3 regions of the Micromonospora sp. CMU55-4 genome follow, and region 3 is predicted to be linked to each of the others. Evidence: riboswitches for the same ligand, from Rfam matches in the RefSeq annotation. Region 3 holds a riboswitch; each other region holds the start of a gene.
What was found. A riboswitch is a leader RNA that binds a small molecule or an ion and turns the genes downstream of it on or off. The one in region 3 is predicted to bind cobalamin.

Region 1 (2,252 bases), on a different contig from region 3:
GAACGGCACGATGCCGTTGGACCGGCCGTTCGTGCCCCGGATCAGCGCGCCCCGGCCGCGCACCCGCGACCAGGCGATGCCGATGCCGCCGGAGAACTTCGACAGCTTCGCCACCTGGTGGTAGCGCTCGTAGATCGAGTCCAGCTCGTCGCGCGGCGAGTCGACCAGGAAGCACGACGACATCTGGGTGTGCCGGGTGCCGGAGTTGAACAGCGTGGGGGAGCTGGGCAGATAGGCCAGGCTGGACATCAGCCGGTAGAAGCCGACCGCCTCGCCCGGGGTGCGGGACAGCCCGCAGGCCACCCGTAGCAGCCAGTACTGCGGCGTCTCCACCACCAGCCGCGACTGCGGGTGCCGCAGCAGGTAGCGGTCGGCCACGGTACGCAGTCCGAAGTACTCGAACCGCCTGTCGCCGTCCGGGTCCACGGCGTCGTCGAGCTTGCGGGCGTGCCGGGCGACGAATGCGGCCGTCTCGTCGCCGATCAGCCCCAGCCCGTGCGCGTACGCGATCGACTGGCTGAAGCTCGCCACGCCCTGACCGCGGACCTCCTTGTCCACGTACGCGGCCAGCAGCCTTGCCGCCAGCTTCGAGTACTGCGGCTCCTCGCCGATCAGCTCCGCCGCGGTCTGGATCGACAGCCGGTCCAGCTCGGCGGTGGTCGCCCCGTCGTAGAGCCCGCTGATCGTCTTGGTGGCCACCCGCAGCGGGTCCACCTCGTCCAGGTCGGCGACCCAGCGTTCGACCGCCCGGACGATCTTGCCGACGTCCACCGGCTCGGTGTCGCCGTCCCGTTTGCGTACCCGCATCGCCGGCCGGCGGGCCTCGGACCCGCCGCCGGTGGCCGGCGGGCTTTCCTGCACGACAGTCATGACCTCTCCTCGCTGTCACCGTCTGGAGACGGCGGGAGACGCCAACGGGCACGGCGCGGCCGGCCCGGCTGCTGGCGTCGGTCGTCCCGCGCGACCTCCGGCCGCCGTACGCGGAGGCGCACGGCGCGCTGGCAGGTCTTCGGACTCGCGGGCCCGACCGGGGTCGCCGGTCGCCTACCGGCCGTCGCTTCCCAGGCCGGTGGCCCAGTGCTGTTGACGGCTGTCGTTCCCACTCACCGCTGCGGGGCAGTCCCGGATTTCCACCGGGTTCCCTCTTGCCTCGGCCCCGCCCCGGAGGGCTCGGCCGAACCAGCTGCGGCACCACCATATATGGCGGTGGGGGCGGTTGGGCAACACCAGATGTCGTGTCGGGCGTGTCGCATGGATCTCACTGTCCACAGTGCCTACCCCCGATGCCGGCGCTCGCCGCCGGGCGCGATACTCGGCGTATGGGGAATACCGGACGCCGCTGGGCGTGGGTGGCGGTCCTGCTCGTCGGCGTCGGGCTTCACCTGCTGGTGCTGGAGACACTGTCCGGCACCGGCACCGTCACGTTCGTACCGGCGCTGATCGTGCTCGGCGCGTGCGTCGCGCCCGCCACGTTCCTGGCCTTCGCCCAGGGGCGGCCGGCCCGCCGCCCGGTCCCCGGCTCCGTCGTCGGCGTCGCCGCGCTTCTCGGCGGCGTGGTCGGCGTGGTCGCCGCCGGCTGGCTGGAGTACGGCACGCTGCACCGCCTCGGCGTCCTGCCGATGGCGCTCGTCGGCCTGGCCGAGGAGACCGCGAAGCTGATCGTGCCGGCCGGCATCCTGCTGCTGTGGCGGCGGCACCGGTCACCGGCGCAGGGCCTGGTGATCGGCGTGGCCTCCGGCGCCGGGTTCGCCGCGCTGGAGACCATGGGGTACGCGTTCGCCGCGTTCGTCGGGTCGGAGGGCAACCTCGGCGCCGTCGAGCGGACGCTGCTGGTTCGCGGTCTCACCGCGCCCGCCGCGCACCTGGCCTGGACCGGGCTGACCGCCGCCGCGTTGTTCACGTTCGCCGCCGCGCCCGGCGGCCGGAGACTGGCGGCGTTCCTGCTCACCTTCGCCGCCGCCGTCACGCTGCACACCTGCTGGGACACGTTCGGCACGCAGCCCGCGTACGTGTTCATCGGCGGTGTGTCGCTGGGCTGGGTGCTGCTGCGCCTGCACCTGGACCGCGAGCGGCCCGCCGCCCCGCCCCGGGCGCCGGAGCGTGATCCTCACCAGCTCGCCGAGGTGGCGGGGTCGGAGCCCTCCTGATGCCGCCATCTCGGCGAGCTGGAGTCGAGCAAGCGTCAGCCGGCGGCCAGCCGGACACCGAGCGCGACGAAGGCGACAGCGCAGAGCCGGTCGACCCGCCGCGAC
Region 2 (2,252 bases), on a different contig from region 3:
TCCAGCGGCGGCTGGCCGAACGGGACCTGCTCAACGAGTGGACCACCCCGATCGGCTCCGCCGTGTTCGCCGTACCGCCCGGCTGCCCCGAGGGCGGCTGGATCGGCCAGCAACTGCTCGGCTGACCACGACGCTGACCACGACCAGGAAGGCGCGTCATGCGTACCCGTACCGTCTCCGCACTCCTCGCCGCGCTGTTCACCGCGGCGCTGCTGCTGGTCCCGGCCACGCCCGCGGCGGCGCACAACTCGCTGCAGGAGGCCACGCCGGCCCGCGACGCCCGGCTCACCACCGCGCCGACGCAGGTGACGCTGCGGTTCCTGCAACGGCTCAACCCGGCCTTCACCACCATCACGCTGCGCGACTCCACCGACCGTCAGGTGCCCGCGAGCGCGCCCGCCGTGGACGGCGCGACGGGCACGGTGACGATCGAGGAGCCGCTGGCCAACGGCACCTACACCGTCGCCTACCGCGTGGTCTCGCGCGACGGCCACCCGGTCCAGGGCTCGTACCGCTTCACCGTCGCCGACCCGGCCGCTCCCCCGGCGGCCGCCCCGTCACCGGCCACTCCCTCGCCGGCCGCCTCCGCGGACGTCTCGGCGGGCGCTGCGGCAGGCGCGGACGCGTCTCCGGCGAGTGCCGACGCCTCGACGGGCGCCGACGACGGCGGTCTGCCGGTGGGAATCCTGGTCGGCGGAGCGGTCGCCGCGGTGGCGGCAGCCGGCGTGACCGCGCTACTGCTTCGACGCCGCCGCGCCTCCTGACCCGTCGCCCGCTGACGCGGGTCCGCCCGGCTTCCTGATGAGCGGGAGAGACGTCCCGCCATGCGGACGGCGCATGCGGGGCGGCACCGGGTGTGCCGGAGCCTGCGCGCCTGTGGGACGGCCGGGGGCAGTGCGCCGAAGGGCGGAACGCGGGTCGCGGCGAGGGCGGGTCGGGGCTGGGTTAGGCTGCCGGGAGCGCTGGTTCACCCGGTCGGCGACGGCCGGGTGTCGTAAGAGGGAACCCGGTGGAAGTCCGGGACTGCCCCGCAGCGGTGAGTGGGAACGACAGCCGTCAACAGCACTGGGCCACCGGCCTGGGAAGCGACGGCCGGTAGGCGACCGGCGACCCCGGTCGGGCCCGCGAGTCCGAAGACCTGCCCGCGTCGCGCGTACCACCGGTGCGCGCTGCCGTCGACCTCGCGGGTGGGTCGGGCGGGTGACACGCCGGGCGGGAGCCGTCGGCGTGCCTCGACGTGCAACTCCCCCGTCCGGTCGGCGGTCCGCTTCTGCGAGGACGGAACCGCACCGTGACCGATGCCATCACCCTCACCGGCCGACCACCGTCGGCGTCGCACCTGACCCTGTCGCAGATCATGGACCAGCACCACACCAACCTGATGGGCACGGTGCACGGCGGCCGGATCCTCAACCTGATCGACTCGGTCGCCGGGGTGGTCGCCGCCCGCCACTCCGACGGACCGGCCGTCACCGCCGCCATCGACGAGACGGCCTTCCTGCGCGCTGTCCGCGTCGGTGACGTGGTGCACGTGGACGCCCGGATCACCTGGGCCGGCCGCAGCTCGATGGAGGTGGCCGTGAAGGTCAGCGCGGACCGCTGGGACCGCGCGGTGCCGCCGGTGGACGTGGCGACCGCGCACCTGGTGATGGTGGCCGTGGACGACGAGGGCCAGCCCCGGCCGGTGCCGCCGCTGCTGCCCGGCACCGACGGTGACCGGCGGCGCTACCGGGAGGCGCAGATCCGGCGCGAACACCGGCTGGCGCTGCGCCGGGCGCTGCTCGACGGCGCCGAGGAGGGCTGAGGCGTGCTCGGACTGTCGGCGGCCACGCTCGCGGGATACCTGGCCGCGATCGTGGTGCTCATGCTCACCTCCGGGCCGGACATGATGTTCGTGCTCGCCAACGCCACCCGGTACGGCGCGCGGGCCGGGGCGGTGGCGGCGCTCGGGGTCGCGGCCGGGGAGGCGGTGCACGTCGCCGCCGTGGTGGCCGGACTCGCCACCGTGATCGCCGCGTCCCCGGTGCTGTTCACCGCGATCCGGTGGGCCGGTGCGGCGTACCTGATCGTGCTGGGCCTGCGGGCGCTGCGCGGCACGGGCCGGCCCGGCGTCGCGGCGGACGGGGCGGACGGCGGCGGCGCCGGGCGGGCGTTCCGGCGCGGGCTGCTCACGAACCTGCTCAACCCGAAGATGATCCTGTTCAGCGTGGCGTTCCTGCCGCAGTTCGTCCGGCCCGACGCGGGCCCGGTGG
Region 3 (2,252 bases):
CGTCGGTCTGCGGGAACGATCCGATGGTCGTGGTCGGGAGGGGCGGCAGGTTGAGCCGGGCCTGCTGTGCCGCCGCACGCTCCGGGTACGCGCCGCGCTGCCGATCCGTGGCGCGCAGCGCGGCGAGCCGGCCGCGTACGGTGTCGTCGCGCCAGGCGGCAGGGGTGGGCGGCAGCGGCTCGGGCAGGGACGTGGTGCCGTTGCGCAGCGCGCGGCCGAGCCGGACGACCTCATCGACCTTCTGCCGGGCGAAGGCGAGCCGCTGACGCAGCGCCGGGTCGAGAGCGGTCTCGGCGGACAGGTCCTCCGGCACGTGCAGCAGCGAGCACGAGGTGGACACGGCGACGTGGTCGGCGAGGGCGGTGACGGCGGCACCGGCCGCCACGGCGGCCCGCAGGTCGGTACGCCAGACGTTGCGGCCGTCGACGAGGCCGGCCACGATCGTCTTGCCGCGCAGTGGTCCCGCACCGGCCAGCCGCCGCAGGTTGCCGGGCCCGGCCACCAGATCCACGCCGACCGCTTCGACCGGCGTGTCGAGCAGGGCGGGCAGCGCGTCACCGAGCTCGCCGAAATAGGTGGCGACGAAGATCGCCGGCCGCTGTTCCACCGCGCCGAGCCGGGTGTACGCCTCCCGCAGCGCGTCGATCTCGGCGGCGCTCCGGTCGGCGACATAGGCGGGTTCGTCCAGCTGCACCCATCGCACGCCTGCCGCGGCGAGGGATCGCAGGATGCCGGCGTACACGTCGACCAGGTCGGTCAGCCGGTCGAACGGTTCGCCGCCGGCCTCGGTGGGCTTGGCCAGCAGCAGGAATGTGGCCGGCCCGACCAGCACCGGCCGGCTGTCGATTCCCAGCTCGCGGGCCTCGCGGTACTCGCGCAGCGCCTTGTCGGGATTCGCCGCGAAGGTGGTGTCGGAGCCGATCTCGGGAACCAGATAGTGGTAGTTGGTGTCGAACCACTTCGTCAGTTCGAGCGCCGGCTCGGCATCGACGCCCCGGGCCATGGCGAAATAGGTGCCGAGGTCGCCGAGGCCGAGACGGGCGAACCGGCGCGGGATCGCGCCGACGGCGACGGCCGTGTCCAGCACGTGGTCGTAGTAGGAGAACGTGTTGGACGGGATCGCGTCCAGGCGCGCGTCGCGCAGCGTCCGCCACACCTTCGCCCGTAGCGCGGCAGAGGTCGCCGCCAACTCCTCGGCGTCGATCCGGCCCGCCCAGTAGGCCTCGACGGCCCTCTTGAGTTGCCGGTTGCCCCCGATACGCGGATAGCCCAGCACGGTGCTCTGACCGAATGCGGTACTCATGGAGATCCCTTCCCTCGAAGCACACGAGGCCGATCGAGGCGGGGAGGGAAGGGGTACAGACGGCGTACCGGCTTCCGCACCGGCCGTCCCGAGCGACCGTCGGCGGCGCGCACCGGACGGTGCGCGCGGTGCGGGCAGGTCTTCGGACTCGCGGGCGCGACCGGATCCACCCGGTCACCTACTGGCCGTCGCTTCCCAGACCTCACGGTCCAGTGCTTCGATGACGGCTGTCGTTCCCACTCACCGCTGCGGGGCAGTCCCGGACTCACACCGGGTTCCCTCTTACGACGCCACACCCTTCACGGGCACGGCGAACCAGCACCGTTGTCCATCGTATGGGGCGGTGAGCCGACGTGGTCGGCGCGTCCGTCCTGCGGGACGGCGAGCCGTCGCGGCGGGTGGCGGGAGCGACTCGCGGTCGCCCCCGCCCCCCGTCGCAGGGCCGGTCAGCCCTTGCGCCACTTCTGGCCGGCCGTGCCCGTGCAGTCCCAGAGCTGGAGCCTCGCGCCGTCGTTGCCGTTCCGGTCCTTGATGTCGACGCACTTGTCGGCCTGAAGGTTGACCAGGTCCCCGGCGGCGTTCAGGGTGAACTGCTGGGCGCCGGTGCCGTTGCAGGTGTAGAGCTGCACCACCGCCCCGTTGGCGGTGGACCCGGCGTCGACGTCCATGCACTTGTTGTTCTGGCTCTTCAGCGCCGTGCCGCTGAACGTCCACTTCTGCGCGTTGGTGTTGTTGCAGTTCCACATCTGCAGCGGCGCGCGGTCGACGAAGTTGGAGCTCGGCACGTCGATGCACTTGTTGTTCCAGTTGCTGACCACGGGCACCCCGGTGGTCGGGTTGCCGCCCCCACCTCCGGTGAACGGGCTGAGGATCAGTCCGGCCGAACGGGGGTCGCCGTCGTGCACCAGTGACTCGAATCCGCCGACGTCGTCGAAGGCGAACGCGTACG

Region 1: linked by a shared signal. The riboswitch ahead of HA073_RS07595 (ribonucleoside-diphosphate reductase subunit alpha) and the one ahead of metE (5-methyltetrahydropteroyltriglutamate--homocysteine S-methyltransferase) in region 3 are both predicted to bind cobalamin.
Region 2: linked by a shared signal. The riboswitch ahead of HA073_RS07580 (acyl-CoA thioesterase) and the one ahead of metE (5-methyltetrahydropteroyltriglutamate--homocysteine S-methyltransferase) in region 3 are both predicted to bind cobalamin.

The regions. Positions count from the first base shown of each region.
Region 1 is NZ_JAAOLH010000003.1:310,001-312,252, reverse strand. It holds gene HA073_RS07595 (ribonucleoside-diphosphate reductase subunit alpha) at 1-870, opposite strand, end outside; cobalamin riboswitch at 983-1,199, opposite strand; gene HA073_RS07590 (PrsW family glutamic-type intramembrane protease) at 1,320-2,147, shown strand; gene HA073_RS07585 (LysE family translocator) at 2,183-2,252, opposite strand, start outside.
Region 2 is NZ_JAAOLH010000003.1:307,637-309,888, forward strand. It holds gene HA073_RS07570 (Dyp-type peroxidase) at 1-125, shown strand, start outside; gene HA073_RS07575 (copper resistance CopC family protein) at 159-764, shown strand; cobalamin riboswitch at 960-1,161, shown strand; gene HA073_RS07580 (acyl-CoA thioesterase) at 1,292-1,804, shown strand; gene HA073_RS07585 (LysE family translocator) at 1,808-2,252, shown strand, end outside.
Region 3 is NZ_JAAOLH010000004.1:139,815-142,066, reverse strand. It holds gene metE (5-methyltetrahydropteroyltriglutamate--homocysteine S-methyltransferase) at 1-1,303, opposite strand, end outside; cobalamin riboswitch at 1,419-1,638, opposite strand; gene HA073_RS09125 (beta-1,3-glucanase family protein) at 1,750-2,252, opposite strand, start outside.